One region of the Paenibacillus sp. FSL R10-2778 genome, then DNA from elsewhere that is predicted to be linked to it. Evidence: predicted binding sites of a transcription regulator. Region 1 holds the regulator's gene; the other holds the start of a gene.

The links. Region 1 encodes Rex, which represses fermentation and respiration genes when NADH is low (regulators of the CRP and FNR family bind a similar motif). Its sites were predicted from a motif close to TTGTGAAATATTTCACAA; they were not measured.
Region 2: the regulator Rex is predicted to act here: its motif matches at 6,923-6,940, upstream of pflB (formate C-acetyltransferase).

What each region holds. Positions count from the first base shown of each region.
Region 1 is NZ_CP151956.1:4,712,132-4,727,449, forward strand. It holds gene proC (pyrroline-5-carboxylate reductase) at 1-239, shown strand, start outside; gene NST40_RS21260 (hypothetical protein) at 291-1,016, opposite strand; gene NST40_RS21265 (hypothetical protein) at 1,013-2,119, opposite strand; gene NST40_RS21270 (hypothetical protein) at 2,135-2,632, opposite strand; gene NST40_RS21275 (sigma-70 family RNA polymerase sigma factor) at 2,623-3,231, opposite strand; gene NST40_RS21280 (DnaD domain-containing protein) at 3,303-4,055, opposite strand; gene asnS (asparagine--tRNA ligase) at 4,087-5,385, opposite strand; gene NST40_RS21290 (acetate kinase) at 5,407-6,615, opposite strand; gene NST40_RS21295 (3-hydroxyacyl-CoA dehydrogenase NAD-binding domain-containing protein) at 6,612-7,484, opposite strand; gene NST40_RS21300 (AAA family ATPase) at 7,618-9,120, opposite strand; gene NST40_RS21305 (hypothetical protein) at 9,113-9,655, opposite strand; gene NST40_RS21310 (DUF5590 domain-containing protein) at 10,066-10,584, opposite strand; gene NST40_RS21315 (amidohydrolase) at 10,757-12,058, opposite strand; gene NST40_RS21320 (redox-sensing transcriptional repressor Rex) at 12,045-12,698, opposite strand; gene dinG (ATP-dependent DNA helicase DinG) at 12,829-15,318, opposite strand, start outside.
Region 2 is NZ_CP151956.1:4,989,598-5,004,915, reverse strand. It holds gene NST40_RS22620 (response regulator) at 1-237, shown strand, start outside; gene NST40_RS22615 (sugar ABC transporter permease) at 355-1,275, shown strand; gene NST40_RS22610 (carbohydrate ABC transporter permease) at 1,277-2,149, shown strand; gene NST40_RS22605 (extracellular solute-binding protein) at 2,282-3,748, shown strand; gene adhE (bifunctional acetaldehyde-CoA/alcohol dehydrogenase) at 4,157-6,778, shown strand; gene pflB (formate C-acetyltransferase) at 7,033-9,294, shown strand; gene pflA (pyruvate formate-lyase-activating protein) at 9,512-10,249, shown strand; gene NST40_RS22585 (extracellular solute-binding protein) at 10,689-12,095, shown strand; gene NST40_RS22580 (sugar ABC transporter permease) at 12,224-13,108, shown strand; gene NST40_RS22575 (carbohydrate ABC transporter permease) at 13,108-13,938, shown strand; gene NST40_RS22570 (sensor histidine kinase) at 13,967-15,318, shown strand, end outside.

The sequences.
Region 1 (15,318 bases):
ATCAAAGCACCGAATTAACTGTTCAAACTGTGCTGGGAGCTGCCCGAATGGTACAACAGACGGGAGAAGAACCCGCAGCACTTCGTAAGAAGGTTACTTCCCCTAACGGTTCAACACAAGCAGCTATAGAAGTGCTTGAACGAGGGGAATTCTTTGAAACTGTGATTGCTGCCGTTAACCGATGTGCCGAGCGCTCACGTGAAATGGGTGCTGCCCTAGAGAAAGAGCTTCGTTCTTAACCAAAAAAAGATCGCAGCCCATCCCCTCATCGGGTGGGAAGCGATCTTTTTTTACCTTGTTACAACATTTCCATAATTATCTCTTACGATTACCTTTAGATTTACAGGAGCCGCAACGGTCACGTTCAACGCATTCCTGGAGTTATCGAATACTAGATGTCTAGGTATGTCTCCTAAGATAACGTAAAATGTGTCTCCGACTTGCTTAGTTTGCAACAGCCGCTTCTCTTGCTCTTGCTTGAGTTGCCCTTCTGCCGTGGAATAACTCCCAAATACATTCAACTCGTTCCCAGCCGTTCGATCAACCATAATTCCATAAGGTTCGGCAGCCTGGATTATAAGTGTACCTACACCCTGTGGAACATTCCCCTTCCATTCCGGCAAGGAATAATTCTCCTCCGTAGATGAGATCACATGTCTAAGTTCCTGTGTTAATCCTAAAGAGCTGACTCCTGCGAATACTAAACAGCACACTGCCAGAAATCCGACGAACAGAACACTTAGCACATCATAGTACATTTTCCCTTTACCACGGAACCATAAGGTGTAAATTACAATTTCTAAACCAAGTAAGATAAAAATGAGCGGCCACCAAGCAAGCGTTGTCTCGAACACATCCGCTCCTTTCCACTGCGAGACCATTATTAATGCCCCGAGAAATAAAAGGCTCAGTCCCATCGACAACGTACCTACACGCCAACTTCTAGATTTCCCTTCGTTCACTGGAAACTCGCTAGTTACCATGACTCCCGGCTCTACTTCTATTGGATTATTCAAGATTGACCCCCCGCCCCTTTTCTACCTTTATTATTCTTACTTCCAGTCATCAGCTTCACCCCTCCACCAATCAATAACACGGATACGACAATGGTCTTAAAATATTCATTTACGCGATATTCCAGCCGCCATTCTGGAAATCTGATATCGATGGCAGGAACTGCGACATTCACAACAATAAAGTATAATCCGAGGCACATCAGGACTGCTCCGAGCCAGCCTTGATGATTTAAGAAACCTTCGATAACCGGCTTATCCTGCAAAGGTTCACGTCCATATCGGCTAACTAACTGTAAGCCATCGAATAAGCTATAGAACCAAATGACCGGGATAAGGAAAAAGAGCAATGTTAACCGCAATAGATCCATGACATAAATACTTCCTAAGAAAAGAAGCATGAGCTGGAGCCCTCTTTTTTGCAGTCCCAGATACATCTGTCCAGCACCAGGAAATGCGGATAGTAATGTCGCTAATACTTTGCTGCGTCGTCCTTCCTCACGTCCAGCCTCCATCTCTTCGAATAATGTGCGGTCAACAAGCATTTCTCCTGCTTGTTTACGATGGATCAACTGAACTGCATCAAACATGCAATACAGCCAAATTACTGGCAATACTCCAAACAGCAGCAAAAATGCATCACTCGAAGTAATTCCAGCCAAGAATAACATAACGGTCATGAATCCGAAAAATGAAATCAGAAAGGATAGTCCACGCTGCATCAGCCCCATATGAAAATGACCCAATCCAGGAATGAAAGACAATAAGATGACATGCACACGTTCATTATCCTCCGTCTTTACGGGCATAGTAGAACTAAAATCCAGCATTGATCCATCAGGTGCTACAATTGGAGTGGGCATTTGCAGTAATTTAATCACCAGATGAATCATCGAAAGGATCCATAGAAGTAAGAATCCGATCACGCCCAATGCCAGAATTCCCTCATCCCCTTCCGCCATAGCGATTAAGAATGACATAAATAACACACCAAAGCTTAGCAAAAAATAAACAATCCCTTGTGGGCGTCTTCCCATATAATAATGACCTGCTCCAGGAATCATATTAAGAAAAAGACCCTTAATTTTATTACGCTGCTGTTGCATTGTTCATTTCTCCTCTCATTTCTGTCTTCCGTCCATAATCCGGCTCAACCATCCGCTGGTGGCTTGCATGAATTGTTCGCTATAAGATGGCGAATTCTCTTTCTTAGGGACAACAAGCTCCATTTCACCCGTGAGTAACTTATCAAACATCCCGGAAGACATAATCAACAGCGTTAACGAAGCAGCAACGGCATAATGAAAGATTGTTTTTTCATACCAGCGATAACGCCGTGATCCTTCTTCTTGCCCCGCTACTTCTTCTATGACTACTGAAGATCTCACCGTAGCCACCCAATCTCCCATAACTCTCTCTGTAAAAACAGACGAATTCTCCAATGAAGGCAGATCCTCCTTTAGCTCATCCAGCATCTCCATATATGAAACAAATATGTCTTCATCCTCGAGCAGCATTTGTTCCCATTCTTCTCGTTCTATACTATCTTCTTGCCCTTCAAGATAAGCTTTTGCCTGCTCGCGGCGAATTAAGTTTTCTCCACTCTTCATCATAGCCATTCGTCCTCCTTCCAATGTTTTCGCATCCATTGTCTCGCCCTATATAGTCTGGACTCCACCGTCTTCAGAGTAATTTCATTTTCAGCAGCAATTTGCTCATATTTTTTATTTTCCAGATAATAAGCCACCATAATTTCCCGATGACCCTCCGGTAAATTGTTGATCTCACCCGACAGACGATTCATCCGGTCACGACGGACAACAGTGGCTAGTACATCCTCCTCATTAGAAGGTGTCTGGCTCAGCACAAGCTCATAGTCAACAGGTAACTCTCGTAGCCGATCACGTTTACGTTTGGCATCAATAGCCTTATTTAAGGCGATCCGCGTAATCCATGATTTTAAGCCTTGATAACGGTAGTCAGGGAGAGATTTATACATCTGAAGAAAAGCTTCCTGAGCAGCGTCTTCAGCCCCTTTGACTTCACGTAATACAGAATAGGTGATTTTGTATATATGCTGACTGTATGTATTTACAAACTGACGAAACGCATCTTCGTCTCCTTGGCAAATCCGCTTGATTAATAGCTCTTCCTCAATGACTCTCCCCTCCTTCCCACAGCAATAGACGCTGAGTTCTTCGCCTACCCCTGCACTTATCTAAAAAAATAAAAAAAGAACCGTACAGACTCTAGCAATAGCTAAAGCAATACGGTTCTCTCCTAAACGATCTATCTTCCACCATTGCGGAATTTTTGTGTATATGTCTTAACATCCTGAGCGTTCTTGACCCGGTTACGGGCCCATTCCAGCAATATCCGGTCGATATAACGAAAATGAACCTTCCCCGCAAATACGGATTCCTTGAGTGCTAACAGAATCAGCTCCTCAGGATATCGGTCTTGATCCACCCAGCTGGAAATCGTCTCACATTCCATTGGAGACAGCGGGCGCCCGAATTCCTTCTCGAAAATACTGAATAGATTCCGGCTTTCCTCTTTATCTCCAAGAGAAGAAGGAGATATGGGGGGAGTTCCGAATCCTCCACCTGACGCAGCAGCCCGGGGAGCTGATGTTGCATATGCCCCCTTGTCCTTATCTTGCTCATTTTCTTGTACAGCTGTCGCAAGATAAGCACCTAGCTTTCCATATAGCCCTGAGAAATTGTAGCGTTCATAATGGATATCTCTTAGCTCATCGTTGTCTCCATCGATGCTAATGAAACCCTCCTTCATGAGCTTCTGCAATTCTCCGGCCAGAACGGAAATGCTACGACCAGTTACGACCTGAAGCTCCTCCAGAGAAGGGAACTCAATCCCTTCCACTTGCCTGAAGGAGAGCAGATGAATCAGCAGCATGGCTTCACTTCCGCTTAAATTCAGCTTCCGGTAATACTTCAGTAAAGCGTAAGGTATGACGGCCATTCCGTTCTCCAGACCGAAGGAGACGCCTTCGCTCCAGGTACTCCATGTCTTGCCGTCCATGTGCTTCCCCCTTTGTTCAAATCCTAAGAACTTATGGGTAGAGGCGGTACAGTGTACGTGGGAATGGAATAGTCTCACGTACATGGTCAAGACCACAGATCCAAGCTACAGTACGCTCAAGCCCAAGTCCAAAACCGGAGTGAGGTACAGATCCGTAAGTACGCAGATCCATGTACCATTTATAAGAATCCATCGAAAGATTGTGCTCTTTATAACGCTCTTCAAGCAGCGCAGGATCATCGATCCGCTGTGAACCCCCAATAATCTCTCCATAACCTTCAGGAGCGATCATATCAGCACACAGTACGACTTCAGGACGATTTGGATCCGGCTTCATGTAGAACGCTTTGAATGAAGCAGGATAATGAGTAATAAATACAGGTTTATCGTATGCTTCAGCGATTGCTGTTTCATGAGGTGCACCAAAATCATCACCCCAAGCAATATCTTCAAAGCCTTTATCATTCAAGAACTTGATCGCATCGTCATAAGTAATGCGTGGGAATGGTGCTTTGATATTCTCCAGCTTGGAAATATCGCGGCCTACCGCTTCCAACTCCGCACGGCAATTCTTCAATACGGATTGCACTACGAAGCTAATAAACTCTTCCTGAACCTTCAAGCTTTCTTCATGATCTGTGAAGGCCATTTCCGGCTCGATCATCCAGAACTCGATCAAGTGGCGACGAGTCTTAGATTTCTCCGCACGGAAGGTGGGTCCAAAGGAATATACACGGCCCAGTGCCATAGCTGCAGCTTCCATGTACAATTGTCCGCTTTGGGTCAGGTAAGCATCCTCATCGAAGTATTTCGTGTGGAACAAGTTAGTAGTTCCCTCTGCTGACGTTGGCGTCAGAATCGGAGGATCCACCTTTGTAAATCCGCTCTCGTTGAAGAACTGTTGGATTGCCCGGATAATCTCCGCACGAATAACCAGAACAGCCCGCTGCTTCGAGGCACGGAGCCAGAGGTGACGGTGATCCATCAAGAAATCAACGCCATGCTCTTTCGGAGTAATTGGATAATTCTCTGTAAGGTGCAGAACTTCAATTCCGGTAACAGTCATTTCAAAACCGGATTGACTGCGAGGCTCCTCACGAATAATACCGGTCACATACAATGAGCTTTCCTGTGTGAGGCTCTTAGCTGCATCCCATACCTCTTCAGGCACTTCTGATTTCACTACAACTCCCTGAATATAACCTGTACCATCGCGAAGCTGCAGGAACTGAATTTTACCACTGGAGCGCTTGTTGTTTACCCAACAACCGATAACAACACTTTCTCCAACATGTTCATTCACGTTCTTGATTACACTCTTGTTAGCCATGCCTTCAATCTCTCCTCTAATTTAGCCGTTAATTCCTTGCACAATACGGTTTGTATCACGTGCGATGACAAGTTCTTCGTTAGTCGGAACTACAAGCACCTGCACTTTGGAATCTACCGTAGAGATACGACGCGGGTCGCCGGAGCGAACTTTATTAGCTTCAACATCCAACTCAATACCCAGGAACGTAAGGTTATTTAGCAGTTTCTCACGTAGCAATGAAGCATTTTCACCAACACCAGCAGTGAATACGATAGCATCTACACCGTTCATAGCAGCCGCATAAGAACCGATATACTTGCGCAAGCGGTACTCATACATTTCAAAAGCTAGCGTGGAATTAGGCTCACCTTTTTCCATACCCTCAATAATATCACGCATATCACTGCTTACGCCCGAAATTGCTAGAAGTCCACTATGTTTGTTCAACATGGAGTTAACTTCTCCTACGGACAATTCTTCCTTGTTCATCACGTAAGGTACAATTGCTGGATCAAGATCACCACTGCGAGTCCCCATCATCAAACCTTCCAGAGGAGTCATACCCATGGAAGTATCCACAGACACTCCATCTTGAACTGCAGTTACACTACCTCCGTTACCGATATGACAAGTAATGATCTTCAGATCTTCCAACGGACGCTCCAAGTACTCCGCAGCAGCTTTGCTTACGAAGTCGTGTGATGTACCGTGTGCGCCATAACGACGAACTTTATATTTATTGTACAGTACTCTAGGAATCGCGTACATATAAGCTTTTTCAGGCATTGTTTGATGGAATGCAGTATCGAATACAACAACCTGCGGTACACCCGGCATATTTACTTCAGAAGCCGTAATCCCCATCATTGCTGCTGGGTTATGCAGGGGTGCAAGGTCAAACAATTGACGAATTTTAGTCTTGGCATCAGCGTCCACAAGTGCGGAAGCTTTGAAGAATTCACCACCATGTACTACACGGTGACCCACAGCATTGATTTCTTTAATGGATTCAATAACGCCATGCTCTTTATCCGTTAGGCAAGCTAGAACTTTACGAATCGCTGTGTTATGCTCCAAAATTTCACTTACTTCTGTTACTTCAGCTTTACCAGTAGGTTTATGGTTCAGAATGGAGGAATCCATCCCGATACGTTCCACCAAACCTTTAGCCAAAACGGATTCATCAGCCATATTGTACAATTGATATTTTAAAGAAGAACTACCGGAGTTAATTACTAGAATATTCATATACGGTCACCATCCTTGTCGTACTGGAAGAAGCCTTCGCCTGATTTCATACCCAATTGTCCTGCACGCACCATCTTCTTAAGGATCGTGGAAGGACGATATTTCAGCTCACCATATTCACGGAACATATTTTCGAGTGCAGCAAGAACCGAATCCAGACCAAATCTGTCAGCCATTTCAAGCGGTCCATATTGGAATTGATAACCAATACGCATAGCATCGTCAATATCCTGTGCGGAGGCAACGCCCTCTTGCAGTACATGCATAGCTTCGTTGATAAACAAGCAAATGAGGCGTGATGTTACAAATCCTGGGGATTCATAAATCATTACACCTTTTTTCTCAACAATTTCATCAACAAAGGATTTTGTATCTTCAAAAGTAGCATCTGAAGTTTTCAGACCGCGTACAATTTCAACAAGATCCACTTTAGCTACAGGGTATATGAAATGCATTCCGATCACGCGTTCCGGATACATTGTAGAACTTGCAAGTTCAGTCAAGCTAAGTGTTGACGTATTGCTGGCAAGAATAATGTGGTTTGGACATACTTGATCCAGTTGATTCAATATTTTTTTCTTTTCTTCTAAATCCTCAACGATTGTTTCGATAACCATGTCACAAGAGCTCAGCTCTGCGAAATGTGTCACTTTTTGAATGCGGCTAAGAATCAGCTTTTTCTCAGCTTGAGTGATCGCCCATTTCTCCAGTTGCTTATCTAGACTTGTCTCGATCATTTCGTAGGAGTAGTCCAGTTTCTCAGGGGTTTTCTCCACCAGCAATACATCCAGGCCCTTGGCTGCCAGCATTTCGGCAATCCCTTGTCCCATTGTGCCACCGCCGATGACACCAATTTTCTTGAAATTCATAAAAAAGTCTCCATCCTTTCAGGTATCTATACTTTTGTATTGTACCTTGTCTGTCGCAAAAATTTATAAAGCCCGACATATAATGATATCTTAGCATGCCTGAAAAGTAAAAAAAAATAACCAGCATAAATATTTATGCTGGTAAACGCACGCTGTCACGAAATTGACATCGAAATTGCTCTCCAGAGAGCACTTCTTCCTTCATTAAAATGTCAAGGGAGTAATCAAATACATTTCGTTGCTTTTCAAGGTGGTCGTGAGTACGTACCATCAATTCATCCAATATTTTACTGTTTTCCTTCATAAGCTCTTCAGTGGTAACCATTTCCAACTTGGCGATGCCCAACGAAGTCAATCCGGATTTCATCATGGTTTCGACAATATTCAGGGCCTGATCAAAATCGCCACGCGAACCTGTGCTTCTTCCGCCATAATACATTTCTTCTGCAGCCGCTCCACCAAGTGCGATCATAATCTGATCTTCTAGATAATCTTTGGTGTACAAATACTGCTCTTGCTGAGGATTGTGACGTACATAACCAAGGGCTTGCCCCCGCGGAGTCAGCGTAACCTGACTAACACTTCCCGGACGAAGCAGTTCTGCCATAATGGCATGTCCCAATTCGTGGATTGCCACCCGTTTTTTCTCTTCGTGGTTAGTTTCTCTGTCCGTTTTTTCCCCCATCATAACCTTGTCAATCGCCATCGACAGATGCCGCTGCTCAACCTCTGTCAATTCCTCACGCATCATATAAATTGCTGCCTCATTCATAACACTTTCGAGCTGAGCACCGGAAAAACCATAGGCTTCTTCGGAAATTTTGTCGAGGTTCACATTGGCATGAAGCGGCTTATTTTTGGCATGTAATTCGAGAATCGATCTGCGGCCTTTTTTATCAGGCATGTCCACTTGAATATGACGGTCAAACCGGCCAGGACGCAGCAATGCTGAATCAAGCATTTCTTTACGGTTAGTGGCTGCTACCAGTAGAATGCGTGGTGTTTCATTGTTATAGATCCCGTCCATCTCAGTCAACAGCTGATTCAAGGTCTGATCATATTCTCGTTGCTGTCCGCCTTCACGCTTACCGCCAATTACGTCAATTTCATCTATGAAAATAATAGCGCTTTGCTTGTTTTCCTTAAGGGCGCGGGTACGGGCATCCTTAAACAAATCGCGGATACGGCCGGCACCGACACCTACGTACATTTCTACAAACTCACTGCCTGATGCTGCAACAAATACAGAGTTCGTATAATGTGCTGCTGCTCTAGCCATAAGGGTCTTACCTGTTCCTGGAGGGCCTGTAAGCAGAATCCCTTTCAAAGGCCGAATCCCGAATTTGCTGATTTCCTCATGCCGGATCAAAAAATCCAACGCTTCACGAAGCTCCTGTTTTGCATTGTCTTGCCCGCCAATTTCTTCAAAAGTAAGCTTTGAAGGTCCATCCTTCTTGCGTTTCTTCCCGGCACCTGCATTTACCGCAAGTCCGCCTCTTAAATGAGCAATGATAAGTAAAGCCGTGAGCATCCCAGCAGCAATTACAATCGGGAATATATTAATGCCTAGAAAAGCCATGAAAATAAACAAGACAGGAACAAATCCGATTAGAATTTCTTTAAGGTATTTAGGCATTATTCCATACCCCCAATGTCGCAGGTTTTCGCGGCAAAATAATAAATTTGCTTTCTTTTCCATTACTCAAGCTTACATAGACATTATTGTCGTCAATTTCTGTTGAGGCTATCACATTTTTATATTGCGGATATTGCGCTTTGAGTCCATCAAGTTCTGTGGGTATAAGTGTATATTTACGGCTCTCCATGGCTTCAGCTACAGAGAACATCGCTTTATCCCAGTATTCATCCAGCAATTCACTGGAGTTCTGTTCTACATCAAGTTTTAGTGTACGTCCATCAATCATCGATTTTCCTTCTTGGGAGACGTACTGAACCAGCTCACGTAATTTCGTGCCTGGCTGGAGATCAAGTTTCAAAGTGACCTCATTGCGGTTAATACTGATATGAGAATTATTGACGCCCTCATATTGAGATACAATCTTCTGAAGTGGTTCCTGCATTGCAAACTGACGATACAAAAAGAAGCCACCAAACAATAGAGTAGCCGACAGTAGAGACGTTATCAGCACAGGTACAAGACGTAATTTCAAGAAACGTCCTCCTCTCAAAGATGACAAAATATAAAGCTCATTATAATAATTTATAGCTACTTGAGAGCTCATCAGAGAGACTGAAGTCTCTTATTGCTGTTCTAATTACAAGTAGTAGTATATCACAGGTGTATATACTAATTTCAAAATAAATGTGAATATATTTAAAATTTAATTTTTTAAATATTTCCATCAATACCAAATAAATTCCTCACTTTCGACAAAACCGGCCTTGATTTTTAATCAATCGGCCTATTTTCGTATGTGAATTTAAGAGAATATTCGATGATAACCACCCATTCAGTATATCACTTAGTATATCACTTTTGTACATCAAATAAATGTAAACAAGCGAACTTATTATAAGTTCGCTTGTTTACTATGACACCCTTAATTTCCTTATGTTCAGCTTAACTTTTAGGTAAACTGTAACCTTCGCCCATTCGGGACCCATCCGAAAAGCGATAAAATTGATAATAATACCGACCGCTCTGTTTATAAAAAAGCTGCCAAGCATACTCTCCGTTATATACTCCCGGCAGCAAGCGTTCAATCGTTATGTCCGGAAGATCAGCTTTGATAATGCCGCGTATTTGGGCTTCCGAGGTTCCTTTACTTAGTTCCTCAGCAAACACTGCGTCGTCGCCTTCAGCAAATTTTCCATCTACCGTAAAGCGGACCCAGACCATAAGAGCAGTCCCGGCTTCATTTTTCCCTGTTAATACCCAGTACACTGCATTTTCATCCCAAACCGATTTTTGTGCTTTGGTTACCTCTGTTAGACCCGCTCTGGTTTTGGCAACATCCTTAGCGATATCACGCTCGTTCCATTGATCTTTCATAATATAGGCATAGAACTGGATAAGTCCAAACCCCAGGAGCAGAATCAGAACTGACCCCAGGAGGATCCATTTTTTCCTTTTCTTCAAGGTACAGCTCCCTTTCTAGTAATATATCTTTTTTGATTATATAACACACCCGCGTGTTTATCCAAAATTTCATAATTTTCTAGCTTTCCCAGCCTTAAAAATACACAAAAGGCCGCAACTTTTGCTAAAAGCAAAAAGTCGCAGCCTATTATTTATTCGTTATTCTCCAGACTTAACGCTTCAATAAACCTTCGAAGGCTTCTTGCGCTTTACGCCGGATAGCTTCCTCATCCAGGGTTAAGCATTGTCCATGCTTGATGACCTGTTTACCATTCACCCACACATGCTCAACATCCTTAGCGCTAGCAGAGTAAACCGCATGAGACAACAGATCTGTGTGTGGCAGCAAATGCGGCTGATCGATATCAATAGCAATGAAATCTGCTTTCATCCCTACAGCAAGTCTGCCTACATTATTTAAAAAGATGGACTGCGCGCCATATTCTGTAGCCATACGCAGAGCCTCTGGAGCTGGAACAGCCGTTGGATCACCGCTGACACCCTTATGAATGAGAGCTGCAAGCCGCATCTCTTCAAACATATCCAAGTTATTGTTGCTTGCCGCGCCATCCGTGCCAAGAGACACCTTCACACCAGCTTTTAGAAGATCAGTAACCCGAGCCACTCCGCTAGCCAACTTCAAATTACTGCCCGGATTATGAGATACACCCACATTATGGCGAGCCAAGATCTCAATCTCTTCATCATTTAAATGAACACCATGTGCAACTATCGAGGGACGTGTGAACATGCCAAGCTTCTCTAAGTGAGCTACAGGACGCAACCCGTAATCCGCCACATTTTGTTCCACTTCACGTTTCGTTTCGGACATATGCGTATGCATCGGTAAATCCAGATCATGCGCTGCCTGCACGAACTTAACCAGGAAGTCCGGAGGGCAAGTATAAGGGGCGTGCGGCGAGATCATAGTAGTAATTCTGCCTTCAGCCTTTCCATGCCAGTTACGGGCAAAAGAAATCGCTTCCGCAAGCTTGTGATTCTGTACATCCTCTGGACATAACCCGATCACACCACGCATCAATACGGAACGGATACCTGATAACTCAGCTACCTCGGCTACTCGGTCCATATGATCATACATATCGAGGAAGGTCGTAGTTCCACCCTTCAGCATTTCCAATACAGATAAGGAGGTTCCCCAGTATACATCATCACCGGTGAACTTTTCCTCCATTGGCCACATCTTCTCCTGAAGCCACACTTGTAGCGCTAAATCATCTCCATATCCACGCAGCAAAGACATCGCCGCATGACCATGTGTGTTTACAAGTCCAGGCATGAACAGCAGACGGCTGCCATCAACCACTTGCACTCCAGCTTCCATCTGAGGCTCTTCTTTTCCTATGTAAGTGATTAAATCATCTTCAATAGTCATATATCCACTCAGAACCGGCTCATCCGTTCCCGGAGTCAGAAAATACCCGCCCTTAATTATCGTTTTATTGTTGTTCATGTTCGCTTTCTTCCTTTCCATCCCGCAAGTAATAAGCAAGACTTTGCAGATCAGTTGTAAAATCAGCTGCATGCACCCGGATATTCGGTGGTGTCTTCAGAATCACAGGGGCAAAGTTCAAAATCGCTTCAATCCCAGAAGAAATGAGAATATCTGCTACATTTTGAGCTTCTGAATCAGGTACGGTAATAATGGCAATGCGAATACCTTGCTCACGAATCGTGCTGCCTAGTTCATCCATCGGTTGCACAGTAAGGGAGTTGATCTTACGTCCAACCTTAGGAGCGTACGAATCAAATATAGCCGTGATTTTCATAGTATCTTTAAGATATGCATTGTAATTAGACAAGGCATGTCCGAGATTACCTGCTCCAACTAAAGCTACATTAAGCTGTTGATCCAGCTTCAGGATATGACGGATTTTCTCAATAAGATACGTTACATCATAGCCGATACCTTTTCTGCCGAAGTCACCAAAATATGCTAAATCCTTACGAATCTGTGCGGGATTAAGATCAAGCTTTTGTCCAAGTTCCTGAGAGGAAACTGTTAATATTTCGCGATTCTGGAGATCATTCAAAAAACGCAAGTACACAGGCAGTCTGCGAACAACGGCTTCTGATATTTTATCCGATTTCATATTTTTCCTCCTAAAAATAGTAATGTTCTTGTGAAAATCCATATTCAAACGTCTACCTCTCCTTATTAAGGACGGTACTGTAACACACCGCCCTTAAGGATAAGGAGGAGCTAAACTGAAGACGAGCGTTTTAAGAAGCGCCGCCATCCTCTAGCCATTCCGCTATGCGAGGGACCATTTGATCAGTAAGCATATGCTCCATTTTGGGACCAGGCAATGAATAAAGGAAATACTTCCCGTAATGAGATTCAATAACCCTTGTATCATAAACAATAACTATTCCGCGATCCTGCGCCGTGCGAACCAGTCTTCCGAATCCCTGCTTAAAACGAATAACCGCTTGAGGAACAGATAATTTCATGAACGGATTCTTCTTCTGGGCCTGTAATAACTCCGACTTCGCTTCCGCCAACGGGTGATTCGGCGGTTGAAACGGAAGTCTCACGATGGCCAGGCAAGTCAGTGCTTCACCTGGAATATCTACACCTTCCCAGAAGCTGCTCGTCCCCAGCAATACGGATGCTGCACTGTCCTGAAAGCGGCGGATCAGCTTGCTCCGGCTGCCACCTTCCACGCCTTGACCAAGCACCGTAATCTCTTGTGAGGCTAAAGCCTCTTTAAGCGGATCATATACCTGACGCAGCATTTTATAAGAAGTAAACAGAACCAGCATCCGCCCACGTGTTGTTTTAGCAGCTTCCGATAATGACTGTACGAGTGTATCGACAAATCGAGCATCGCCCACACTGCCCTTCACACTAGGAAAATCACGCGGTATAACTAACAGTGCCTGCTCGCGATACTTAAAGGGAGAAGGAAGAAGTGAGGTCATTAGACGTCCTTCTTCCGCAGCTTCGTTAAGTCCGAGATTATCAATCATAAATTGAAAAGATTTATCTACAGACAGCGTCGCCGAGGTAAGCACGATGCTTTTTTTCTTATCGAAGAACAACTCTTTAAGCTGGCTGCTAACATCCACAGGGACAGCATACATCTGCAGTGATTTGCTGCGGTAATTCCCATTTGCCTCCAGCCAATATACTACATTATCGTCATTCAGCCCCATAAAGAATCTTACTTGCTCACGGATGGAAGCCAAATCCTTAAATAAACCGCTAATATCAGTAACAAGACTGTCTGCTGAGGATTGGCTTTCCTGGTCGCGCATCTCGTTAAGCATTTTATCACCCTTACGGATGATGTCGCTTAACGTCAGATTCATAGTGTTCTCTAGTGCAACCAATTCATCCCAATCCTTCGGCTTACGGGCGGGAATCAAACGCATAACCAGTTGTCCCGCTTCCCCTGCCCCTGCATCACTGCGTTCCGGCAAAAGGCTGAACAGCTTGTCGCTGAGTGCATCCCAGGTTTCTTTGACGGTAAGCAGATCCGGGTAGATCCGATCGATGACTCCGCTCCATTCTGAAGCCTCTTCACTGCCTGACGACTGTAATATCTGGCGCAGAGCAGGAAGCTGTCCGTTTCGGCTATCTTTATACAGCCGCGATAATGTGTGTGCCACAGTGAAATGCTTCATATGCATGCCAAGATGTTTACCAGCCACATCTTCTAAATGATGTGCTTCATCAATGACAAGATGCTCGTAAGCCGGAAGCAGCTGGTGCCCAGCCTTAACATCTGCGAATAGCTTGGAGTGGTTCGTAATAACCACGTCAGCAATCCCAGCTTCATGCTTGGCCCTATGATAATAACATTTGCGGAACCAAGGACAAGAACGGCCCAGACAGGAATCGGTATCGCTTGCCACCGTCTCCCAGAAATCACCGCCCCGGCCGCTTAAATTCAGCTCTTCATCATCCCCTGATTCACTTTGAGTGAGCCATACAATCATCTGAGCGGCAGTAAGCGCATCTTCCCTTGGGCTTATAAAGTCCTTTTTATTAATTTTATGCTCAAACTTACGCAGACACAAATAATGCCCTCTTCCCTTAAAAATAGCAGCTTTAAACGGAAAAGGAACTACCTGCGTTAACAAAGGGATATCCCGCTCGCGCAATTGGTCCTGCAGATTAATGGTATGAGTGCTGACCATGACTTTTTCATTGGTGCGAACGCTTTGATAAATGGCAGGCAACAAATAACCGAGCGATTTACCGGTTCCTGTGCCCGCTTCGATCAGTAGGTGTTTGTCTTCGGCAAGTGCCGTCATCACCTCATTGATCATAATATCCTGAGCTTCCCGGCTTTCATACTGCGGTAATGTGTCTTTAAGTCGTTTGGTTACTTCGTCCATATAATCAGTAAAAGATAAATTCGCTAGCGGATTCTCAGCATGCTCATCTCTAGGTGGCGCTAACTCCGTCCAATCTCCTACTGCAAGCGCTAATTGACGATAGAAAGTCAGATCACCTTCGGGCTGTAGCGTCTCCGCTTCCCGCTCTCGCAGCAGACCATCAAAGTACCAGCCCAGATCACTATCCTCTTCGGTAAACAGCTCACAGAGTCTCTGGATCGTAAGCAGCGGCAGCTCGTAGAGCTCCTCAAGACATTTCAACAGCACTAAAGCAGTCGCAAGTGCATCACTATCTGCCTGATGCGGATGATCATGTGTCACTCCAAAATGAGCACTGACAGAGCTTAGTTGATAAGATGTGAGCGA
Region 2 (15,318 bases), 280 kb from region 1:
GCTAAGAAAAACCATGTCAGCCCCAATTATTTGAGCTATCTGTTTAAGAAAAATACAGGTTACAACCTGTGGGAATATGTAATTAAGCTGCGGATGGAAGAAAGCCGGGTGATGATTTTGAACACAGATCTTCGCAGATACGAAATCGCCGAGCGTGTAGGTTATGAATCACCGGAGCATTTTAGTAAAATTTTCAAAAAATATTATGGGATTAGCCCCAGTGAATTGAAGAAGTAAAAACACATACTACTTCGGTAGATTTAGACATGTTCAGTACAACCCTCATTTTCTACAATTTAAGGTAGGAAGCATTTTGCGAAAAATGCTGAAAGAAAAATGGAATGAGGGAGCCTGATGAATCAAACCGCAGTTGTATCCGAAAATCCGCCGGCGCTGAAGGGTACACCTTACAAGCAAAACCGCTGGAAGAAAAACTTTTGGGGATATATGTTCCTCGTACCTGCTGTGATTATTTTTGTAATGTTCTTGTGGGTGCCAATTTTTAAAGGCTTGTTGTACAGCTTCTACCATGTTGATTTTGTAAAAGGGAATAGCTTTGTTGGCTTTGAGAACTATGCTAGAGCCCTTAGTGATCCGGATGTTTTGACCGCGTTAAAAAATACAGGGTATTACATGCTTCTATGTCTTATTATCGGGTTCTGGGTTCCGATTGCTTTTGCTATTATGATCTCGGAGCTGAGAAGGTTTGGGGGCTTTGTGCGGGTAGCGGCTTACCTACCTTTTGTAATGCCTGGTGTGGTGCTATATGGACTCTGGAGATGGCTTTATGATCCTGTGGGCCCAATCAATGCAGTGTTAAGCTCGCTTGGTGTGGACCAGGTTGCCTTCCTGACAGATACAAGGTGGTCGATGATTTCCCTTGTTTTTATGGAGACGTGGCAGCAGTTTGGATCAGGGATGTTAATATACTTGGCTGCTGTACTCAGCATTCCGCGGGATTGGTATGAAGCAGCTGAGATTGATGGGGCGGGTGTGTGGGCACGTATAAAGTACATCACATTGCCTTCGCTACGTAATTTGATCATTTTGATGTTTATATTACAGATTATCGGGACTTCACAAGGGTATCAGTCACAAATGGCGCTGCTTGATGGTGGGCCGAATAATACTACGCTTACCTATGCGCTGCTGATCGTAAAATATGCTTTTACGCGACTCGATTATGGAACAGCGACTGCGCTTGGCATGCTAATGTTCATAGTCCTAGGTGGTTTGGGCATTTTACAGTTCAAGCTTAACAAGGAGGACAACTAAGATGAAGAGCGCAGATAGAGGGATTCTCTCAGAACATGATTTGAAAAAAACAAGCAATAAGATCGTTTATGGCTTGATGTGCGTGGTTATTTTGATTATGGTGTTTAGCATGCTGTATCCGATCTGTATGACGTTATTTAACGGACTGAAATCGAATCAAGAGGTGAACTCATTCCCACCGCATTTTTTCCCGCAGGAATGGCACTTCAGCAACCTTAAAGAAGCGATGAACTACATTGATCTGCTGATGTTCCTTAAGAACACTATTTATATTTTTGTGGGGAATATGGTCGTGACACTAGTCGTATTGGGAATGTCTGCTTTCAGCATTTCTCGTATGAATGTTCCTTACAGAAAGGCAATTTATTTCTTTTTCCTGATGACATTATTTATTCCGGCGACCAGCTACATGATTCCCAACTTTGTCAATCTAAAAGAGCTTGGATTACTGAATCAGTACGCTGCCTTTTGGCTGCCGGCTGGTGCGAATACATTCTATTTTCTACTCTTAAAGAACTTTTTTGATGGGATACATCCTGAAATTTTTGAAGCCGCGCGGATTGACGGCTCCTCTGAGCCGAGAAGCTTTTTCTCCATTGCAGTGCCATTGTCGGTTCCGATATTTGCTACGCTGGCGATCTTTATCTTTTCTACTGCATGGAATGACTGGTTCTGGCCATCTCTGGTTATGCACAGTGAAGAGAAATATACGCTCGCGACAGCAATCTATAAATACGTTATTAATGTAAAGGCACTTAATACGAATATTAAATTCGCTATCCTATTTATCGTATCGTTGCCGCCGATCCTTGTCTTCCTGATCTTCCAAAAGTTCATTATGCGTGGCGTCGCATTATCAGCAGTTAAGGGATAAGCGCGGATCGACGAATTTAGTCACGGATCGTAAACATGCACATGAAAGGAATATAAATGCACCTCGTTTGTAAACGATTTCTCTTTTATGATCGATATGTAAGATAACTATGAATTGAAAAGGGGAGTTTCAATGCGTAAGTACTCTAGCGTGCTACTAAGCCTCCTTGTGGCCGGATCATTGTTAACCGCATGCGGCGGTAACAACAATAACGGAAACACAACAGGAAACAAGGAAGGGGAAGCGACTACTGCGCCAACGAATGCTGCAACAGATAATGCTGGCAGTGCTACAGCAGCGCCAACTGATGATATCACACAAAGAAAAGTGACCATCAAAATTCACTATCCAACCCCTGACCTAACCGAAGTTAGAGCACAGGAAGATGACAAGATCAAACGTTTCCAAGAGGAGTATCCGAATGTTGAAATCGTCAAAGACGATTGGCAGTACAATGTAAGTGAAATCGGCATCAAAATGGCAGCGAATGAAGCTCCAACCTTCTTTAACACTTACGCTACAGAAGCAAAATTCCTAGTTGAAAAAGGCTGGGTAGCTGACATTACGGATCTGTGGAATAAATACGAATTTAAGGATCAAATTAACCCGGTTCTCCAAAATCAATTTATCATTGACGGAAAAGTATTCGGCGTAACTCAAAAGGGTTATGTAACAACCACAATGATCAACAAAAAAATGCTGGATGAAAAAGGCGTTGCTGTTCCATCTATGGATTGGACTTGGGATGATATGCTGAATACCGCGAAAGGTGTAGCTGATACCAAAAAAGGGATTTCCGGTATTGCTCCAATGGGTAAAGGGAATGAAGCAGGCTGGAACTGGACCAACTTCCTGTTCGAAGCTGGCGGTGAAATTCAGAAGATTGAAGGCGGTAAGGTTGTAGCTACTTTTAATTCTGAGGCTGGGATTAAAGCGCTGGATTTCTACAAGAAACTTAGATGGGAAGCAAACGCGATTCCTCAGGACTGGGCACTGGGCTGGGGTGATGCTGTAGGCGCATTCCAACAAAGTCGTACAGCAATGGTAATGGCTGGATCTGACGGTGTTATTGAGCAAGCGTTGAATCAAGGCGGTCTGAAACCAGAAGATGTACTTACGTATCCAATGCCTGCGATGGAAAAAGGCGGAAAACACACTGGGGTACTTGGTGGTGACTACCTTGTAATCAATCCAAATGCAACACCAGACGAGCAAGAAATGGCATTCCGTTATATTACATTTGATTACTTCTCCGATAAAGGTCTAGAAGCACTGGATGCGGTTCTGCAACAACGTACAACGGATGGCAAATACTTTATTCCGCCGCTCTTAGATTACTATTCTGCAGATTCTGACTTCGGCAAGAAAACAAAAGCTGTGTATGATAAATATACAAATGTATATCAATACAGCCCTGATATTTTAGGCTTGCTGGACGGTAAACCGGAAGCGCAATACAATACACAGGACTACTACGCAACCATGTCCAATGTAATTCAAGAGCTGTTCTCCAAAAAGGGAACAGATTCCAAGACACAGCTTGAAGCTGCTGCAAAAACAGTGCAAGAGAAATTCTTCGATACAATTAAAGTAGAATAGGCAAGGAAGGACAGAACCGGCTCCTTTAGGAGTCGGTTTTTTTATGTTTATATTATTGATATTTTTATAAATCAACCCAACGGATGGCTCCCGACTATTTTTTAGAGGGTCATGGGAAAAATAGAGTGTCAACAAAATTAGATTTGCATTTTTAAAATATTTTTGCGAGCGGAAAGGTAGAAAATGGGTATCGGTTCTTGTCTTTTTAAACATAAACTTTAGATTTAAGGAATAATACAGCATAAATAATGGTAAAACACCTATAATATGATCGAATGAAAGCGCTTTGAAAACAAATCAAAAAAACTTTATACTTTGTGAAAGATTTCACTATACAAGGTGGAAATGATGTGATAAGATAAATGTGTAGAGAAAAACAACCTAAAAATTGACAGGAGGACGAGGGAGATGGCAGTTAAGAACGAAGTCGCCGCCCAAGTTAAACAAACTACCGCTGAAGAGTATATTCAGACTTTGGTGGATAAAGCGAAAAAAGCACATGAGGCATTCATGGCGCTGGATCAAGAGCAAGTTGACACAATCGTTCATGCAATGGCGTTGGCTGGACTCGACAAACATATGTACCTCGCTAAATTGGCTGTAGAAGAAACTGGCCGCGGGGTTTACGAAGACAAAATTACTAAAAACATCTTCTCGACAGAATATATCTGGCACGGAATTAAATACGATAAAACAGTAGGCGTTATTGAAGACAATGCTTATGAAAGCTTCCAAAAAATTGCTGAGCCCGTCGGAATTGTAATGGGTATCACACCGGTAACCAACCCTACATCCACCACGATGTTTAAAGCGTTGATTTCGATTAAGACACGGAACCCTATTATATTCGGTTTCCACCCATCTGCGCAAGAGTGTAGTGCAGCAGCTGCTAGAATTCTTCATGATGCGGCTGTAAAAGCTGGCGCACCTGAGAATTGTATCCAATGGATTGAAATGCCAACGATGGACAAAACAAACGCTTTGATGAATAACCCTGACGTTGCACTTATTCTTGCAACTGGCGGTTCTGCAATGGTAAAAGCAGCTTATAGCTGTGGTAAACCAGCTCTTGGCGTAGGTCCTGGTAACGTACCTGCATTCATCGAAAAGAGCGCGGATATCGATCAAGCCGTAACGGACATCATTCTTTCCAAAACATTTGATAATGGTATGATCTGCGCTTCCGAGCAAGCTGTTATTATCGAAGAACCAATCTTCGATCAAGTGAAAAAGAAAATGATCGCTAATGGCTGCTACTTTGTTAACAAAGAAGAAGCCGCCAAACTTACTAGCGGCGCTATGAACGTTGATAAATGTGCGGTTAATCCAGCAATCGTTGGACAATCCGCAGTGAAAATTGCTGAAATGTGCGGCATTCAAGTTCCTGCCGGCACTAAGATTCTGGTAGCAGAACTTGAAGGTGTAGGCACTAAATATCCATTGTCCGCTGAAAAATTGAGTCCTGTGCTTGCTTGCTACAAAGTTAAAAACGCAGATCAAGGTATTGAACGCGCAGCACAAGTTGTTGAATTTGGTGGTATGGGCCATAGTTCGGCTATCCACTCCAACAATGAAGAAGTAATCATGAAGTTCTCCAACCGTCTGCAAACAGGACGTATTCTCGTTAACTCGCCTTCCACTCATGGTGCGATCGGCGATATCTATAACACTAACATCCCTTCGTTGACGCTGGGCTGCGGATCTTATGGTCGTAACTCCGTGTCGCAAAACGTTACAGCAATTAATTTGATCAACGTGAAAAGGGTGAATCGTCGTACCGTGAATATGCAATGGTTTAAAGTACCTGACAAGATCTATTTCGAAAAAGGCGCTACTCAGTACCTAACCAAAATGCCTGATATCACACGTGTCGCAATTATCACTGACCCAATGATGGTTAAGCTTGGATATGTTGAGAGAGTTGAACATTACCTGCGTCAACGCCAAACTCCTGTAGCGATCGAAGTGTTCTCGGAAGTTGAACCAGATCCATCGACAACCACAGTTGAAAAAGGTACAGCAATGATGAACAGATTCCAACCGGACTGCATCATCGCACTTGGTGGTGGTTCCCCAATGGATGCTGCAAAAGGAATGTGGTTATTCTATGAACATCCAGACGCTGACTTTAACGGTCTGAAACAAAAATTCATGGATATCCGTAAACGGGTTTACAAATTCCCTAAACTTGGAAACAAAGCTAAGTTTGTAGCGATTCCAACTACTTCGGGTACAGGTTCGGAAGTAACATCTTTTGCAGTTATTACCGATAAAACAACTGAACAACACACTAAATATCCTTTGGCTGACTACGAGCTAACTCCAGACGTAGCTATCATTGATCCAGAGTTCGTATATAGCTTGCCAAAAACTGCTGTAGCTGATACAGGTATGGACGTATTGACACATGCCATCGAAGCTTATGTATCTGTTATGGCGAGTGACTACACGGATGGTCTGGCAATTAAAGCAATCCAATTGGTATTCCAATACCTTGAAAAATCGGCTCTTGAAGGCGACAGAGTTGCCCGTGAAAAAATGCATAACGCATCAACACTTGCTGGTATGGCCTTTGCTAATGCTTTCCTGGGTATTAACCACAGCTTGGCGCATAAATGGGGCGGTCAATATCACACTGCTCACGGTCGTACTAATGCGATCCTTATGCCACACGTTATTCGTTACAATGCTAAGAAACCTACGAAGTTCGCTTCGTTCCCTAAATATTCACACTTCGTAGCTGACGAGCGTTATGCAGAAATCGCCCGTATTCTGGGATTGCCAGCTCGCACAACTGAAGAAGGTGTAACTAGCCTGATCAATGCTATTCGCGACATGAACAAAAAACTGGGTATCGAAGAATCCTTCCAACAATTGGGCTTTGATCCTAAGGATTTTGAATCCCATGTAGATTACTTGGCTGACCGTGCATTTGAAGATCAATGTACAACTGCCAATCCTAAGCTGCCACTGGTATCTGAACTTGCAGATGTATATCGTAATGCTTTCTACGGAAGATTTGATAATTAATATTTGGTTAAGTAGATAATAGGATGGTTGTGGATTAGATATAAGTGACAAATATCACCGGAAAGGTGATATTTGTCACAGTCTATTTATAGAAAATAAACTAAAATGTTTATATAAACAACGGTCCCATATATGGAACAATGATTGTGAATTTTCGAACAACCATATTTTTCTTGGGATCACGAGACACGGGATCAACCTTCAAGCCCGCGATCTCTACAAATATAATATAAATATAGATGGAGGGATTTAGCATGTCGGTGATTGAAAAAGATGTACAAGAAGTGAAATCCGGTTGGAGAAGTTTTACAAAAGGTAAATGGTCCAGAAAAGTTGACGTTAACAACTTTATCGCAAGCAACATTAAGCCTTATGAAGGAAACGAAGAATTCCTCGTAGGACCTACTAGTAACACAACTGAACTGTGGAAGATTATTTCCCAATTGAGCAAGGAAGAAAGAGAAAGAGGCGGCGTATGGGATGTTTCCCTAGATACTGTCTCCACAATCACTTCACATGCTCCAGGCTACATTGACAAGGACAAGGAACAAATTGTAGGCGTACAGACTGATGCTCCTTTCAAACGTTCCATCCAGCCATTCGGCGGGATCAAGATGATGGTTGATGCTACGAAGGCTTATGGCTTCGAGCTTCCACAAAACATCGTTGACATGTTTACGAACATTCGCAAAACGCATAACCAAGGCGTATTTGATGCATATACACCAGACATGAGAGCTGTGCGTAAATCCGGCGTAATTACAGGTCTTCCTGATGCTTACGGCCGCGGACGCATCATCGGCGACTACCGCCGCATTGCTCTGTACGGTATTGATTTCCTCATTAAAGACAAAAAACAACAACAAACTGAGCTTGAAGTAGATTCCATGACTGAAGATATCATTCGTTTACGTGAAGAGCTGTCCGAACAAATTCGTGCACTTGGCGAATTGAAAGAAATGGCAGCTGCTCATGGTATGGATATTTCCAGACCGGCGACCAACTTCAAAGAAGCTACTCAATGGGTATACTTCGGATATCTGGCAGCAGTTAAAGAGCAAAATGGTGCGGCGATGTCCCTGGGCCGTGTGTCCTCTTTCCTGGACATCTATGCAGAACGCGATATTGCTGAAGGTACTTTGACTGAAGAACAAGTACAAGAAATCGTCGATCATTTCGTAATGAAACTGCGTATCGTGAAATTCTTGCGTACACCTGACTATAATGATCTGTTCTCCGGCGACCCAACATGGGTAACTGAATCCATCGGTGGTATGGCTGAAGACGGAACAACTCGTGTTACTAAGAACAGCTTCCGTTTCTTGAACACCCTGTACAACTTGGGTCCAGCTCCGGAACCAAACTTAACTGTACTGTGGTCCGAAAAATTGCCTGAAGCCTTCAAAAAATATTGTGCTAAGGTTTCCATCGAAACTAGTGCAATTCAGTATGAAAATGACGATGTAATGCGTCCATACTGGGGTGAAGATTATGCGATTGCTTGCTGCGTATCTCCAATGCGTATCGGTAAACAAATGCAGTTCTTTGGTGCTCGTGCCAACCTGGCAAAAGCATTACTGTATGCTATCAATGGTGGTGTAGATGAAAAATCCGGAGCACAAGTTGGACCGGAATTCCCAGCGATCACTTCTGAATATCTGGATTATGACGAAGTAATGAAACGTTTCAAACCGATGATGGAGTGGTTGGCTAAGACTTATGTTAACACTTTGAACATCATTCACTATATGCATGACAAATATTCTTACGAACGTATCGAAATGGCGCTGCATGACCGTGACATTCTGCGTACGATGGCTTGTGGTATTGCTGGGCTGTCCGTTGCAGCTGACTCACTAAGCGCAATTAAATACGCCAAAGTAAAACCTATTCGTAACGAACAAGGTATTGCGATCGATTTCGAAACCGAAGGCGAATTCCCTTGCTACGGTAACAATGACGATGCTGTTGACAGCATCGCAGTAGAATTGGTTGAAACCTTCATGACTATGATCCGTAAAAACAAAACATATCGTGATTCTGTGCCGACTCAATCGGTACTGACCATTACTTCGAATGTAGTGTACGGTAAGAAGACAGGTACTACACCTGACGGACGTAAGAAAGGTGAACCTTTCGCACCAGGTGCTAACCCAATGCACGGACGTGACAAGAAAGGCGCCTTGGCTTCCCTGAACTCTGTAGCTAAACTGCCTTACTCCGATGCACAAGATGGTATCTCTAATACGTTCTCCATCGTACCTAAGGCACTTGGTAAAGACGAGGATTCCCGTAAGTCTAACCTGGTACACATGATGGATGGATACTTCCATAACAACGCTCAGCATTTGAATGTTAACGTATTTAACCGTGAACAGCTGATGGACGCTATGGAGCACCCAGAGAACTATCCACAATTGACTATCCGTGTATCCGGTTATGCAGTTAACTTCATCAAGCTGACTCGTGAACAACAAATGGATGTAATCAACCGTACATTCCACGGTTCGATGTAATTTGTTCCTGTCATGAAGATCTTTGAATTAGTACTACTATTGAAATAATTGCAAGGAAGATACCGCCCTTGTCTCAAGGGCGGTAATATCTTGTTTGAGAATTGTTAAAATTTTAAATTTTATTGCCGCGATATAGGGATATGACAGTCTCAAGGACAGGGATCTTCATCGTTGAAAAAGGGACTGTTAGTCTGGCGTGGCGAAAGGATGACATCCTATGATTAAAGGTCGCATACATTCTTTGGAAACCTTTGGAACCGTTGATGGACCTGGTATTCGATTTGTCTTATTTATGCAAGGCTGCTTGCTGAAATGTCAGTATTGCCATAACCCTGATACCTGGGCTTTAGATGAAGGTAAAGAAATGACTCTTGAAGAAGTGCTTTCGGAAATCGAGCCATATATAAACTACTATCGTTCATCCGGTGGCGGGTTAACTGTATCCGGTGGAGAACCAACCTTGCAGGCGCAATTTGTAAAGCAGTTATTTACGGAAGTGAAGAAGCGTTGGAATTTGCACACCACATTAGACAGTAATGGTTACAACGAAGGTGACAAGATTAATGACTTATTGGATGTAACAGATTTGGTTATGCTTGATCTGAAGCATATTGATGAAGAAGCGCATATCAAATTAACCGGTAAATCCAATGATCGAACTTTGAAGCTTGCACGCTGGCTCTCAGACCATAATCGTAAGATGTGGATCCGACATGTATATGTTCCTGGTATTCATGATCGTGAAGAGGATCTCATTAACTTAGGTCGTTATATTGGAACCTTAAATGGCGTCGAGAAATTCGAAATCTTACCTTATCATCAGATGGGTATCTATAAATGGGAAATGCTCGGCAAAGCTTATGAACTGGATGGAGTACCTTCTCCAACAGAAGAAGAAGTGCAACGGGCATATCGCTTGGTCGAAGAAGGTCGTAAGCAAACGGCATTGGTATAATAGAAATCTATTTTTAAGAGAGACCGTACCCTCAGTGGTTGATCATCACTGAAGGTGCGGTTTTTTGTTATGAGGAAGTAAAAAGGGAGGGGGTAAAGCTCCTCTGAGGGGGAATTATATATTATTTCTAATAAAGACATGCTATAGTTACACGTGGTTTATGGGGTAGATAATAAATGAATATGTCAGGTAATATGACTAATTTTATATTTTAATTAAATGTTTTTAAAGAAAAACAAACTTTTGTGATGAGAAAAACAAATGAATAAAGCGATTTAACATTTTAATGTTATAAAATATAACTTATCATGTAGTTGATTCCGCTTACATTAGAGATTTTTATCCCTATAGTGGATGAATCTTAACCTTACGATAATGAAGTCTGTTTTCTATAATAAGAAGTGTAAAGCACATCAATATATAGGGAGGGTCACAAGAAATGAAAAAAAGTATGACTTTGCTATTGTCCCTGATTTTCGTATCATCAGCTTTACTGACTGGTTGCGGAGGCAACAACAATGCGTCTTCTAACAAAGGAGATGGAAACGCTACCGCGACTAACTCAGCCGCTACAAATGCTCCAGCAACAGAAGAACCGGTAAATAACGAGCCATTTGAAATGACGATTCGTCACACTCAAATCGGTGCAGACAAGCAGAAACGTCTGGCTATTCTCGAAGAAGTAGTTAACAAAGTACAAGAGGATGTACCGGGTCTGACCTTTAAACTCGATGGGGTAGATTCAGATGTAAACCGTAAAGAAAAATTGCGTGGTGAAATGGCTGCGGGTAATCCACCGGAAATCTTCGATCTGTTCGGTAGCCCTGACTCCAAGATCTATGCTAAAGAAGGTAAATTACTTGACCTGACTCCAATCCTTGAGGAACTTGGAATTAAGGATAAATTCTCAAATCTTGATCCTTTCACTTATGAAGGAAAAATCTATGGGTTGCCTATCGGTGGTTCTGGTGAAGGTTTCTTCTATAACAAAGAATACTATACAAGCAAGGGCTGGAAGGCTCCAACAACATTTGCTGAATTGGAACAACAATTGGCTGATATCAAGGCTGATGGAAAAGTACCTTTGGCTGGTGCATCCAAAGCTGGTTGGGTACCACTTATGTTAGCTAACCACCTGTGGTCACGTTATGCAGGTCCGGATGTAACTGCTAAATTTGCAACAGGCGAAGCTAAATGGTCTGATCCAAATGTAGTAAAAGGATTTGCGAAATACAAAGAATGGGTTGATAAAGGCTACTTCAAAAAAGGCGAACTTGGCTTTGAATATGCTGAATACACAACACAATTCACTAGTGGTGAAGCGATCCTGCTGTATGATGGTACTTGGAAATCTTCCGTATTTAAAACGGGCCAATCTGGCGAAGGTTTGATCGGTAAAGTTGGATTCTTCAACATCCCAGCAGTTGAAGGCGGAGCGGGTGACCAAACTGCATTGATGCGCGATGTGAACAATGGTTATGGTTTCTCTGCATCTGCTGAGAAAGATCCACGTCAATTGGCTGCTGTGAAATCTTTTATTAAAAACTTATTTAATGAAGAAATGCAATTGCGCGGACTTGTTGAAGATGGTGTATTGCCAGCAATGAAGATTGACCAAAACGTATTGAATGAGAATATTACTGATGATCTGATGAGCGAAATCGTAGGTGTACTTAACAACTCACAATCTTCGTTCCCAGCATTTGACTCTCTTGTTCAAGCTGATGTAACTACAGAAATCAGTAACATTCAAATTCAAAAACTGATTGGCGATCAGACGACTCCTGAGAAAATGGGCGAAGCTTTGCAAAAGGTACAAGAAGAAGCAAACGCAGCAGTTGAATAAATAGCTGCAAACTGAATGTACCCTGGTGCTAAATCCAGGGTACATTTTTAAAATCAAAGAAAATATGTGTTTGCACTTGATCTGAAGCATTCACTATTCGCCAGATGTCAAAGCAACCGGAGGTAGTCATGAATAAAGCATTAAGAAATCCAGTGGTGTTTTTCCTTTTCGTTCTTCCAGCATTGATATTGTTCACGATGTTTTTCATTTACCCCATTTTTAGCTCTATTTATTACAGCTTTACTAGTTGGAACGGTGTATCGGAGACGGTTAAATCAGCCGGATTAAGTAATTATGAGAAAGCACTAGGAGATGAACGATTCTGGATATCCGTTAAAAACAACGGTTGGTTTATTCTTTTCTCCGTATGTATACAGGTACCGTTGATCGTATTCTTCTCGTTATTGATTTCTAATGTGAAGAAGTTAAAGGGCTTATATAAGACAGCAGTCTTTATGCCTTCCATTATGTCTACAGCGGTTATCGGTATTCTCTGGGGGTTTATCTATGAGCCCAACATTGGACTTTTTAATAAGCTCCTTAGTCTAGTAGGAATTAATCCTATTTACTGGCTGTCAGATGAAAGATTTGCAATGCTTTCTATTTTGTTGACGAACGCTTGGCAGTGGACTGGATTTTATATCGTTATGGTCCTAGCGGCGATTCTAGCTATTCCTGGTGAATTGGATGAAGCTGCAGCCATTGACGGCGCAACTGGATTTCAACGCGCTACTCGTATCACGCTCCCACTAATCGTACCGATCATCTCGGTTGTAATTATGCTATCCATTGCTGGAGCAATGAAAGCTGCGGATATCGTCATCGTTATGACTAAGGGGGGACCTGCAGGTTCAACCGATGTAATGGCAACTTACATGATTAAATATGCGATCACGAACTTTAAGTATGGATACGGAAATGCCATCGCTGTCCTGATCTTTGCATTTACACTGGTGGTTACAGTCCTTTATCAGCTGCTGATTGCACGTCGTACAGAAAGGATTGAATACTGATGCCACGCGCCCTGAAAAAGAGTCTGCCACATATTGCCCTTTTATTCTATTTGTTAGTGATCCTGTTTCCTTTCCTATTCGTATTATTCTCATCTGTGAAAAAGGATAATAATGAGATTGCGCTTAATCCTTTTGGCATCCCAAAGGAATTCGTCTTCAATAACTACGTGGAGGCTTGGGTAAATGCCAAGATTAGTACTTACTTTTTCAACAGTTTGTACATTTCGATCCTTGCCTCTGTAGTGTCCATTCTGCTTGCGTCTATGTTTGCTTTTGCGGTTACGCGGATGCGTCAGGGGAAATGGAATACTATTTTGTTCTCACTGGTTTTAGTAGGAATGCTCATCCCGAATAATGCTTTAATGCTACCGATTTATACGATCGTACGTAAGTTAGGAATACTGAACACCCACTGGGCGTTGATCATTCCTTATATCGCCAATGCGATTCCATTTACCATCATTATTTTAGCAGCATTTATGCGAAATTTACCTAGAGAAATAGAAGAAGCTGCGGTCATGGATGGCTTGAAGGCACCGGGTATCTTTGCTAGAATTATTGTACCTCTAACGGTTCCGGCTATGGTTACGGTATTCATTGTTAATTTCCTGGGAAATTGGAACGAGTTCTTGCTAGCTAACTACTTCCTGTCGAATGACGAGCTGCGAACGCTTCCAGTAGGTATGGTCCAATTCCGTGATCAATACCAGATGAACTATGCACAAATGTCAGCCGGTATCGTCTTCAGCGTACTGCCGGTAATAATCATTTATGCAATTCTTCAGGAGAAGATTATTGAAGGTGTAACAGCGGGTGGCGTAAAAGGATAACCTTATTCTCAGTCAGGAGCACTAGCCGATGAATTTGCGCTATAAATTATTTACGGCATTTTTGGGCCTGATTATCATTCCTTTATTTATTCTAGGCATGCTTATGTTTTTTGTGACTTATAATTCTATTGAGAAAAAGTACAGCCAGCAGTCGGAATACTCACTTAAAGCGATTAGTTACAGTATTTCTAATGTATTAAAAGATATGGATAACGTTACAGACAACGGAATTGCTACCTCGGTGTTTCATATGGCCCTTAGTGCAGATGATCCTAACAACCAGGATTTGACTGATGCTGAGCAACTGAATCTGAATGCGAGCCAGCGCAATTTCCGTAGTCTGTTGTTTAATCATCCATCGATCAGTTATGCATTTTTGTACAATTTTAACGGTAGAGGTAACTCTGAAATCGTGTCGCTTTTTAACAAGGAAAATTTCCGAACGCTACCCTATGATACATTCAAAAAAAGTGATCTGTACCAGGAAGTTATGGACTTAAATGGTGTGCCGAAATGGCTGGCTCCTCACGAGTATCCCGAGCTTACGGGTACTGAACCTGTGTTTACACAAATTCGGCTAGTGAAGGAATTGAGCTTCTTTCAGAACATAGGTATCCTAGTTGTGCAGATCAAGAATTGGGAGTTCGAATCCATATTTCGCAATTTAAAAATTGGGGATAGCAATCAGGATGTTTCCTTTATGCTTGTAAATGATGATGGAATGATTCTTTTTGACCCAGATCAAAAGCTGGATGGACAGGACTTCCAGTCTTTCGCGGATAAAGAAATTACCTTTAAAAAAGGGTTTCAGAGTTTCAAAACAGAGTACAACGGGGAGAAAAGCATTCTTTCCATGTATCATTTGAAGGACTATCCATGGAGTCTGGTATCTGTGACTTCTTGGGATACGTTGTCTCACGAAGTTACAGTATTTGCTCGCTGGTTCGTCGCTGTGATTTTCCTTTGCTTATTGGCAGCTGTGATCTTCAATTTATTTTTTATGAACCGGATTACCGGCGGCATCGCTGTCATAGTTCGTTTTATGCGCCGGGTTGAAGACGGAGATCTGACCACTAGGGTAGAAGTTAAAGGAAATGATGAGTTAACGCTGCTTGCTAAGGGTTTTAATGATCTTATGGATAAAATCAATGGGTTGTTTAACAGAATTCATGTGGAGCAGCGTCGCAAGAATCAAGCTGAGATGCGTGTTCTGCAGGCACAGATTAAACCACATTTTTTATTCAATACATTAGAATCAATCAATGTTCTCGCTATACAGAATGAAGGCAAAAAAGTTAGTGAGATGGTCTACAGGCTGGCCAGTATTTTGCGAATTAGCATTCAGGATCGGGAAGAGATTACGCTGGATGAAGAAGTTAA